2 regions of the Cupriavidus sp. PB-02 genome follow, and region 1 is predicted to be linked to the other one. Evidence: predicted binding sites of a transcription regulator. Region 1 holds the regulator's gene; the other holds the start of a gene.
What was found. Region 1 encodes FNR, which switches genes on or off when oxygen is low (the NO sensors DNR and NnrR bind a similar motif). Its sites were predicted from a motif close to TTGATNNNNATCAA; they were not measured.
Positions count from the first base shown of each region.

Region 1 (5,163 bases):
TGGTGAAGATCAGCAGGCCTTCGGTATTGAAATCCAGGCGACCCACCGCGACCCACTTGCCGGTCTTGATGCGCGGCAGGTTGTCGAACACGGTCGGACGGCCTTCCGGATCGGACTGGCTGACGATTTCCCCGGCCGGCTTGTGGTACAGCAGCACGCGGGGCGGTTTGGTCGACACCTTGCGATGGATCAGCTTGCCGTTCACGCGGACCTGGTCGGCCGGCAGGATGCGCTGGCCGATATGAGCAGGCAGTCCGTTGACCGAGACGCGGCCCTGCAGGATCAGCTCTTCCATCTCGCGGCGCGAGCCCAGGCCGCCCTCGGCCAGCACCTTGTGCAGCTTGGGGGCGTCGTCCTCGGCCGACAGCTCGCGCACCGGCTTGGCCTTGGTGCGCGGAATGACGGTGTCGTCCTTGTCGTACTGCTCGGAGATCACGAAGCGGAACAGGTCTTCGCTGTTCGCCGCACCCTTGTCCGCGCCGGGCTGGGCCTGGCCTTGCCCCTTGCGCTGCGCCTGCGGCTTGGCGCCGTCCTTGCGGCGGCCCTGCTGGCGGGCGCCGGCGCCCTGCACTTCGGCGGGCGCAGCGCCCTTGCCGGCGCGCTGCTGGCCCGGCTTGCGCTTGCGGCCGGCCTGCTCGGGCTTGTCGGCGCCTTCGCCCTTGGCGGCGCGGTCGATTTTCTCGGCCTTGGTGGTCGAGGCGTGCCCACCCTGGCTGCCCTGGCCACCCTCGCCCTGACCCGTCTTGCGCTTGCCGCGGCCACGCTGGCCACCGCGTCCGCCCGCAGGCGCCGCCGCAGACGCGGCGGCTGCCTCGCCGGCCTCGCCCTGCACCGGTGCCTCGGCACCTTCGGCGCGGCCGGCATCGCGATCCTGCGCTGCCTGGCGGCGAGATGCCACCAGGTTCCTCAGCCCGCGGCGCAGCCCCTTGCGGCGGGGCGCGGCTTCGCTGCCCGATCCGGGTTCTGCGGCGCCGGTATCGGCGGATGCACCCGCATGGCGGGCGTCTTGCTCTACGGAATCAGACAAGGTATTCACTATCGGATGTTGCATGTTGTTCAGTTCGGCACGCGCTCGTCGTGCTCGCTCGGGTGCGGCGGCGTACCGTCTTCTGGCAGTTCGCTGCGCGCCCCGTCCGGATTGGGTTCGGCCTCGGCAGGTTCGATAAGGTCATCCACGGGGTCAGCGCCTTCGCTGGCCTGCTGTCGCGGCTGGACGTCGAAACCATTGGCGGTTTCGGCGCCCTCGGTTCGTTCGGTGCTCTCGGTGCTCTCACCGGCGACCGGCGCTACCATCTCGCCAGCCTCGGCCGCCAGCCCTTCCGGCTGGCCTGCAACGCCCTGCGCCACGGGCGGTTGCAGCTCGGCAGCTTGCTGTTCCGCGGCGGGCGCCGGAACCGCCACAGGATCGGCAAACGCCTCCTCGTCGGCGCTGACTGGCTTGATCGCGGCCAGCTCCTCGAAATCGATGGCCTGCTGTTCCAGCAGGGCAGCCTGGGCCTGCGCCTGGGCGTCTTCCAGCGGCGGCAGTTCATCCAGCGTACGCAGGCCGAGATCGTCCAGGAACGCCTTGGTGGTCGCGTACAGCGCCGGCCGGCCCGGCACGTCGCGGTGGCCGATGACCTCGATCCAGCTGCGGTCTTCCAGCTTCTTGATCACTTCCGTGCTGACGGTCACCCCGCGGATCTCTTCGATATCGCCGCGGGTCACCGGCTGCCGGTAGGCAATGATCGCCAGCGTTTCCATCACCGCACGCGAATACTTTGGCGGTTTTTCCGGATTGAGGCGATCAAGGTATTCACGCATTTCCGGGCGGCTCTGGAAACGCCAACCGCTCGCCAGGGCCACCAGTTCCACACCGCGCTGGCGCCAGTCCTGGCGCAGCTCGTCGAGCAGCACGCGGATCGTGTCCGCACCGACGTCATCGTCAAACAGCCGTCGCAGATCATTGACGCGCAAGGGCTCCTGCGCGCAGATCAGCGCCGTCTCGAGGACGATCTTCGCCTCTTGGGTATTCATGTTGATGGTGTGCAGCCTGTCTTTGCACCTGCTCCCGGACGGATCCGGGGCACCGGAGATTTTGGATACAGCGATGCCGAATGCCATCGCCATCTCATTGCGCAGCTAACCCGGATGCCTGCCGCATCCAAGCCGTGCACTTCCCTTTCTTTGCATCGAATGCCGGGTCGGTCCGGCAGGAGATCGTTCGCAGGCCGTCTTGGGCCGGTCAGCGAACCCCTTGCGTCGCGCGCCCGCACTCAACGGACGATGCTGTCGGCGAACTGAACGCCTCGGACGCAAGAAAAAACGGATATCGGGAGCAAGGCCGGCATCTCCAACACCGCGGTGCCAGCCGGACTTTTGAGCCAGATCTTTTGAACCGGATGGACCGCGGGACGGGCCGGGCCTCGAAAACCTTCCGCTTCCCGTAGCCCCTGAGCGCGCCTTCTGATATGAAGGCCGCCTGGCGCTGCTCGCCACATCGCGCCGCGCGATACCGCAATGCAGGCGATTGTATGGCATTCCCGCCCCAGCCTGCAACCATCATCCGTTGCGCCATGCGGCGGCGGCGCCTCAGAACACCAGGCAGAAACCCTGCCCGGCCAGGGAATGTGGCAGCAGCACCGCTCGGGCGATGCCCAGCCCGCCGAACGCCATCACCGCGACCCCAGCCCCCAGGCGTATGCCACGCCGCCTGGACAGCGTGCGCAGGTAGCCCGACAGGCCGGACAGCACCAGCAGGTTGGGCAGCGTGCCCAGCCCGAACACGCCCATCACCAGCGCCCCCGAGCCGGCGTTGCCCGCCAGCAGTGCCAGCGTCAGCGCGCCATAGACCATGCCGCACGGCACCAGGCCCCAGGCCAGCCCCACCCCATAGCGCCGCGCCAGCCCGCCACGGGCCCGCACGAATGCCGGCATGCCGCCGGCCAGGCGGCCCAGCTGGCCAGCCACCGTAGCGGTGGCGCATGCCGCCAAGCGCTCGAGCCAGGCCAGGGTGAACGCATTGCCCTGAAGCAGCCGCCAGCCCGACCACAGCAGCATGGCGCTGCCCGCACCGAACAGCCAGCGCTGCACCGGCAGGTAGTCCTGCTTCCATGCGGTGGCACCGACCGCGCCCAACAACGCACCCAGCAGCATATAGGTCGAGATCCTGCCGATGTGCATTGCCAGCAACTCACCGAACCACGCGGTCCGGTTTTTCACGAAGTTCACCGTCGCGATGGCGTCGCGCCGCTGTTCCACCGCGAGGGCAAGGCCGCCACACATGGCGGCACAATGCACCCCGCCAAGCAGGGCCAGCAGAAAAACGCTAATAAGCACACCAAATGTCAATTCTGACTCCCTGCCGCATCACATCGCACGGTAAAATGTTGGGGTCGTGCCCTCGCAGCCATTCTTGCAGGTTCCAATTGCTCACCTCCATTCCCATTACCGAGATGTCGCCCCGTTGCTCCACATGCGCGATGGGGCAACTGTGCCTTCCGGTAGGCATGTCCCAGCAAGATCTTGCCAAGATGGACACGCTGGTGCAGGAACGCATTCGCGTTCATAAAGGCGAGACCCTGTACCGCATGGGCGATCCGCTCACCGCTGTCTATGCCATCCGCTTCGGTACGCTGAAGACGCACGTCACCACCGAAGACGGCCGTTCGCAGATTACCGGCTTCCACCTCCCCGGCGAAATCGTCGGCCTCGACGGGCTGGGTGAAATGCAGCACGCATCGGATGCCACGGCGCTGGAAGATACCGAAGTCTGCGTGGTGCGCATGAACGAACTGCAGACCTTGTCCGCCGGGCTGCCGTCGCTGCAGCACCAGTTCCTGCGCCTGATGGGCAAGGAGATCACGCACGACCAGCTGATGCTCGTGACGCTGGGCTCAATGCGCGCCGAGGAACGGCTGGCCGCCTTCCTGATCAACCTGTCCGAGCGCCTGTCGGCGCGCGGTTATTCGGCCTCCGAATTCGTCATGCGCATGAGCCGCGAAGAGATCGGCAGCTACCTGGGCCTGAAGCTCGAAACCGTCAGCCGCCTGTTCTCCCGCTTTGCCGAAGCGGGCCTGATCCAGATTCGCCAGCGCCACGTCAAGCTGGTGGACATCGCCGGCATCAAGCAACTCTACAGCCGCTCCTGCTGAGCGCGCATCGCACTGCCATCGCCGCACCGGCGATGGCAATTTCAAACGTCATTCAAGTTCGTCGGTATCGCTGAGCCGGGTCGGCATGGTGTAGAGCGTGAGCCCGCTGGACAGCGCGCAGAACGCCCACGCCAACAGGAAGCCGATCGTATAGACCGACTCGCGTGACGCGTCGACCGGGTGGCCGAAGAACTTCAGGTCGCCCGGATCCACGACCGAAAAGACCGTCGCGGTTGCAAAGCCCGCCATCAGGAACCCGGGCCACAGTACCCACATCAGCCAGCGCAGCCTCATGGTTGCCTCGCTGCGGCAGCCTTGCGCGGCGCGGCTCCGACCTTCTCGACCACCAGTCCATGCCGCGTTGCCCCCTGCACCGGCAGGTCAGGATGCGAGGACGCGAGCCAGATGGTCACGCCACACGCCACCATCGCCACCAGCGGGCCGCTCATCAACAGCCACGGCCACGGTTCCTTCCACCACGGATTGCCTTGCCGATTCATCTTGCCCCCCTTATCTGCAGCGGTGCGGCGCGGATCCATAACCGCGCCACACCATCCTAGCTTTACAAATCGCGCGGCACGATAAAACTGGTGGATTGCCGGATTTCGGCACTCCCCCGCTCCGTGCCTTCGCTCGTGACCGTCACGCTGATCTTGTGCGTACCCTGCGCCGCGTTCTCAATCGGAACGCGGATGCGGATCGGCAACAGCCGGTTGGAGGTCGGCGCCAGCGCTTCGGCCTGCTTGTCGTATTCAACCGTCAGGTTCTTCAGCTCGTCGCTGTCGGCGCGCACGCTGATGCGCATCGGTCCTTCGGTCGTGTTGATCAGCTGCAGCCGATAGACGTTCTCGATCCAGCGCCCTTCCACTTCGCGGCCCAGCGCGCCGCGGTCGCGGATGATGTCCACCTTCAGCGGCGTGCGCAGCGCAATCGAGGCCACGAAGCCCGCCATCAACGCAATCCAGATCACCGAATAGATGATCACGCGCGGACGCAGCAGCCGCTTGCGCGACGCCGCCGCGGACAGGCC
Region 1 is NZ_CM177694.1:2,812,719-2,817,881, forward strand. Features, by position in the region: gene rluB (23S rRNA pseudouridine(2605) synthase RluB) at 1-1,051, opposite strand, end outside; gene scpB (SMC-Scp complex subunit ScpB) at 1,057-2,016, opposite strand; gene AC10V3_RS13185 (sulfite exporter TauE/SafE family protein) at 2,572-3,330, opposite strand; gene fnr (fumarate/nitrate reduction transcriptional regulator Fnr) at 3,408-4,133, shown strand; gene AC10V3_RS13195 (hypothetical protein) at 4,182-4,427, opposite strand; gene AC10V3_RS13200 (FixH family protein) at 4,424-4,633, opposite strand; gene ccoG (cytochrome c oxidase accessory protein CcoG) at 4,696-5,163, opposite strand, start outside.

Region 2 (5,163 bases), on a different replicon from region 1:
GACGGCAATGCGCTGGCGGCCGACCTCGACACGCTGGTGGTGCTGCTGCAGCAGCACAACGTCAAGGAAGAGAACGTGCTGTTTCCGATGTGCCGCGCGCTGCTGCCCGACCTGGACGCCGTGCTCGCCGGCCTCGCGTAGGGCTGGCCGATGCATCGTCAATGCACGACACGCGCCGCATGAAAGCCGCCAACCTGGACTACGAACGCGCGCCGCGCCCGGCGGTGGTGTTCGGCTGCCTGATGCCGGCGCCGTGGCTGGGCGCGGCGGCCGGCGTGCTGCTCGCGGCGGGGCCGGCCGACGGCCTGCCGGACCGGTTCGCGCCGCTGGCGCTGGTGGCCGTGCACATGCTGGCGCTGGGCATGCTGCTGCCGGTGATGGTGGGCGCGCTGTTCCAGATGATGCCGGTGGTGGCCGGCGTGTCCGTGCCGGGCACGGGCGCGCTGGCGCCGTTCGTGGCGGCTGCGGGCGCGGGCATGGCCGCGGCGCTGGCAGTTGGCCTGCTGGGCGGCGAGCCCATGGCCTTGCGCGCGGCGGCGATTGCCGCCGCGGTGCCGCTGCTGGCCGGCGTGCTGTTGCTGGCCGCGGGGCGGCGCGTGGTCGCGGTCGATGCCACCACCCGTACGCTTGCCGGCATCGGCGCGCCGCTGGCGCTCGCGGTGCTGTGCGGCATGGCGCTGGCCGGCACGCTCGGCGGCTGGTGGCGCGTGCCGGTGGCACAGGTGCTGGACCTGCATATGGCCTGGGCGCTGGGTGGCTGGCTGGCGGCGCTGGTGACGGGCGTGGCCACCACCGTCGTGCCGATGTTCTGGCAGACGCGGCGCCTGCCCGCCGCGCTGGAGCGCTGGCTGCCGCTGGGACACTGGCTGCCGCTGGCGGCGTTCAGTGCCGCGGCGCTGTTATGGACAGAAGTGCCTGCGTTGGCGCACGGCGTGCTGCTGCTGTGGCTGGCCTTTGTCGCCGCGCTGGCCGCCTGCGGGCTGGCCGGCACGCTGCGCGCGCGGCGGCGCCATGATCCGCTCTGGCTGCTGTGGCCGGTGGCCTGCGCGAGCATGCTGGGTGCGGCCCTGCTGGCGGGAGTCGCCGTCGCCATGCCCGGCGTGGACCTGCCGCTGGCATGGTGGGCCGGCACCATGGCGCTGGTCGGCGCGGGCGTGCTCCCGGTCACGGCCATGCTCGGCAAGATCGTGCCGTTCCTGGCCTGGCTGCACCTGCGCCGGCTGCTGCCGCCGCGCGCGCGCGTGCCGGCCATGCAGGCCATCATTGCGCCGGCGCGGCAACAGCGCCAGGCCTGGCTGTTGCTGGCGGCTTACCTGTTGCTGCTGGCGGTGCCGCTGGCGCCGGCGTGGCTGGCGCGTGCCGGCGGCGTGTTGCTGGCGGCCGCCAATGCGTGGCTGGGCTGGCAGCTGCTGGGCGCGTTGCGCTGCATGCGCCAGATGCGCAAGCGCGGCGGCCTGCCGCCGCGCCATGTGGGCGTGGGTGCCGAAGGAGGTCATCACCATGATTGAAGCCGTAAGCCTGGACGCGTTGCCGCTGTTCCGCGGCGTCGATGAAGCGGTACTGGCGCAGCTGCGCGCCGCCGCCACACTGCGCTGCCTGCGCAAGGGCGAATACCTATTCCGCTGCGGCGAGCCGTGCGAAGGCCTGTTTATCGTGATGGAGGGGCTGGTCAAGCTGGCCCTGCTGTCGCCCTCCGGCGAAGAGCCGACCGGCGAGCGCGCCATCGAAGTCTTCGGTCCCGGCTCGGTGTTCGGCGAAGACCTGTTGTTTCTCGGGGTGCCACGCCGCATGGCCTGCCAGGCGCAGGCGCGCACCGTGGTGCTGCATATCGGCAAGGCGGCGCTGTGGCACGCGCTGATGCAGGAGCCGCTGCTTGCCGCACAGCTGCTGCGCAACCTGTCCGGGCGGCTGCACGGACTGATGCGCGATATCGAAGCCGTCAGCCTGCAGAGCGCGCTGCAGCGCGTGGCGGGTTTCCTGCGCGAGCAGGCCTTTGCCACGCGCCGCACCTGGCTGGCGTGCACGCAACGCGTGATCGCCTCCAAGCTCGGCATCACGCCGGAAACGCTGTCGCGCGTGATGCATCGCTTCTGCGCGGAGCGGCTGGTCCGCATCGAGCGCGGCAAGATCTACCTGCTCGATCCGGAGGGGCTGGCGCGGCAGGCGGGTGGGCCGGAACTGGCCGCGGCCTGAGCGCAAAAAAAGACGAGGAAGAACAGATGAAGCGTGCCGCGCCGCAAGGCGGGGCACGCGGGATTGCGCGCCGGGTTGCGCGCCGGGTTGCGCGCGTCAAGCCTGCGCGGCCGGCGCCAGCGCTGCGGGCTTTTCCCCGGTCAGCAGGTAGTGCATCAGCTCGGCCACCGGCCGGATCGCCTCCCCGAACGGTAGCGCACCGCGGCCGCGGAAGAACAACCCCCGCTCCACATCGCCGCGCACCGCCTGCGCCAGCTTGAGGTCGATGCAGAACTGGCCGATGCGGGCGATGCCGTCGCGCAGCCCGCAGGTCTGCAGGCAGTCGAAGCCCTCCAGGCATTCGCGCACCTTGGCGCGGCGCTGCAGCCGTGCCTCGCTCGACAGGTAGCGCGCCAGCCACGGCGTCAGCACCGCGCGCGCAGGCAGGCCGGCCACGCTGGTGAACTCGCGCAGCGTCTCCGGCCGCGCAGTGGCCAGCACCTGCTTGAAGGCCGGATGCGCATCGCATTCCTCGGTGACGGCAAAGGCGGTGCCAAGCTGGACCGCGGCTGCGCCCTCGTTCAGCCAGTGGCGCACCTTGGCGTGGCTGTCGATGCCGCCGGCCAGGATCAGCGGAATGCTGTCCCACGCCAGCCCGAGCGTTTGGAACAACTCGCGGCACTCGGCCAGCACGCGCGAGAAGGAGAAGCGCGGCTCGGACAGGTCCTGGATGGTGGCCGCACCGAGGTGGCCGCCGGCATGCGCCGGGTGTTCGATCACGATGGCATCGGGCAGGCGGCCCTTTTTCATCCAGCGGCGCAGCACCAGGCCGATGCCGCGCGACTCTGACAGGATCGGGATCAGCGCCACCTTGGGGTGGCCGGCGGTCAGCTCGGGCAGGTCCAGCGGCAGGCCGGCGCCCATGACGATGGCATCGGCGCCGCTTTCGCACGACTGGCGCACCAGTGCGGCATGCGAGCCCACCGCCTTCATCACGTTGACCGCGATCAGGCCACGGCCTTCGGACAGCCTGCGCGCGGCGCGGATCTCGCGGTCGAGGGCCTCCAGGTTGGCGGCCTCGATGCTGGCCTTGTCGCGGGTGCAGCGCGGGCCGCTGGTGCGTTCGACCAGGTCGGGATGGTGGTGGCGCAGGTCGATGCTGGCAATGGTGCCAACGCCGTTCTCGCGCGCGACCGTGCCGGCCAGCCGGTGCGCGGAGATGCCGATGCCCATGCCGCCCTGCACGATGGGCAACAGGCGGCGGCCGGCCAGCTTGAGCCAGTGTTCATTCATTAACGCTCTCCGGAAAGGTGGTGCGCGCGGGGCCGGCATGCGGCCTGGCGCGATGGGGGTGATTGCGGAAGCGTGGCACAGCGCCAGGGGTCCGCGTTTGCCGCAGGTCAAGCGCACGGGCGTGCCCTGCCATCGGCCTACGCCGACCGGCATAGGTCCGCGTGCGCCGTGTGCGCGTTGGTGCCGCGCGTTGGTGCCGGTTTGCGCGCGATCAAGCCCCTGTCGCGAACGCTTGGCTAGCATCGGCCGCTGTCCTGCCTCCTGCGCCATCGTCGGCGCCATCACCCATGACACCTGCTTCCCCAGCCTTGCCCGACGGCGCAACCGCGCCGCGCCGGCCCCAGCTGGTCGCGCCCGCCGGTTCGCTCGCTGCGCTGCGCATGGCGCTGCAGCACGGCGCCGACGCGGTCTACCTGGGCCTGCGCGACGCCACCAACGCACGCAATTTCGGCGGCCTGAACTTCACCGAGGCCGACATCCGCACCGGCGTTGCCGAAGCCCATGCGCGCGGCGCCGAAGTGCTGTTCGCCATCAACACCTTTGCGCAGATGGGCGCAGTGCCGCAGTGGCACCGCGCCGTGGACGCGGCCGCGGACCTTGGCGCCGACGCGGTCATCATGGCCGACGCCGGCCTGATGGGTTATGCCTGCGAGCGCCATCCCGGGCTGCGCCTGCACCTGTCGGTGCAGGGCTCGGCCACGCACGCCGATGCCATCGAGCTGATGCGCGAGCGCTTCAATATCCGCCGCGTGGTGCTGCCGCGGGTGCTGTCGCTGGCGCAGATCGGCAAGCTGGCGCGCCAGACCAGCGTGGAGCTGGAGGTGTTCGGCTTTGGCAGCCTGTGCGTGATGGCGGAGGGGCGCTGCCTGCTGTCGTCCTACGCCACCGGGGATTCGCCCAACAACAAGGGTGTCTGCTCACCCGCGCACGCGGTGCGCTGGACTGAGCAGGACGGCACCATGCACGCGCGGCTGTCGGGCATCCTGATCGACAGCTACGCGCCAGGCGAGCCCGCCGGCTATCCGACGCTGTGCAAGGGGCGCTTCGACGTCGAGAGCGAGCGCGGCTACGTGCTGGAAGAGCCGACCAGCCTCAACGCGCTGTCGCTGCTGCCGTCGCTGATCGACATGGGCATTGCCGCGATCAAGATCGAAGGCCGCCAGCGCAGCCCGCGCTATGTGGGCGACGTGGTCGGCGTGCTGCGCGCGGCCATCGACGCCGCCTGTGCCGACCCGGCACGCTTTGCGCCGCGCCAGGAATGGCAGAGCACGCTCGGCCGCCATGCCGAGGGCGACCAGGTGACGCAGGGCGCCTACGACCGGCCGTGGCGGTGATGCCGATGGAACCGATTTGCGTTGATATGGCCATGCCGGCCACGATGGAGTTTCCCATGCCCGACACCGACACCGACACCGACACCGACACCGCGTTGCCGGACTTCGGCATCGCGCTGGGCCCGCTGCTGTACTACTGGCCGCGCGAGCAAGTGCTGCAGTTCTACGCCGCCGTCGCCGATGCGCCGGTGCAGCGCGTCTACCTCGGCGAAACGGTCTGCACCCGCCGCCATGAACTGCGCCATGCCGACTGGCTGGCGCTCGCGCAGATGCTGCGCGACGCCGGCAAGGAGGTGGTGCTGTCCACCCCGGTGCTGGTGGAGTCCGACACCGATATCGCCTGGATGCGCCGCGCCTGCGCGCA
Region 2 is NZ_CM177695.1:2,697,094-2,702,256, reverse strand. Features, by position in the region: gene AC10V3_RS33035 (hemerythrin domain-containing protein) at 1-141, shown strand, start outside; gene AC10V3_RS33030 (hypothetical protein) at 180-1,508, shown strand; gene AC10V3_RS33025 (Crp/Fnr family transcriptional regulator) at 1,501-2,193, shown strand; gene AC10V3_RS33020 (NAD(P)H-dependent flavin oxidoreductase) at 2,290-3,465, opposite strand; gene ubiU (ubiquinone anaerobic biosynthesis protein UbiU) at 3,753-4,799, shown strand; gene AC10V3_RS33010 (U32 family peptidase) at 4,856-5,163, shown strand, end outside.
Region 2: the regulator FNR is predicted to act here: its motif matches at 3,563-3,576, upstream of ubiU (ubiquinone anaerobic biosynthesis protein UbiU).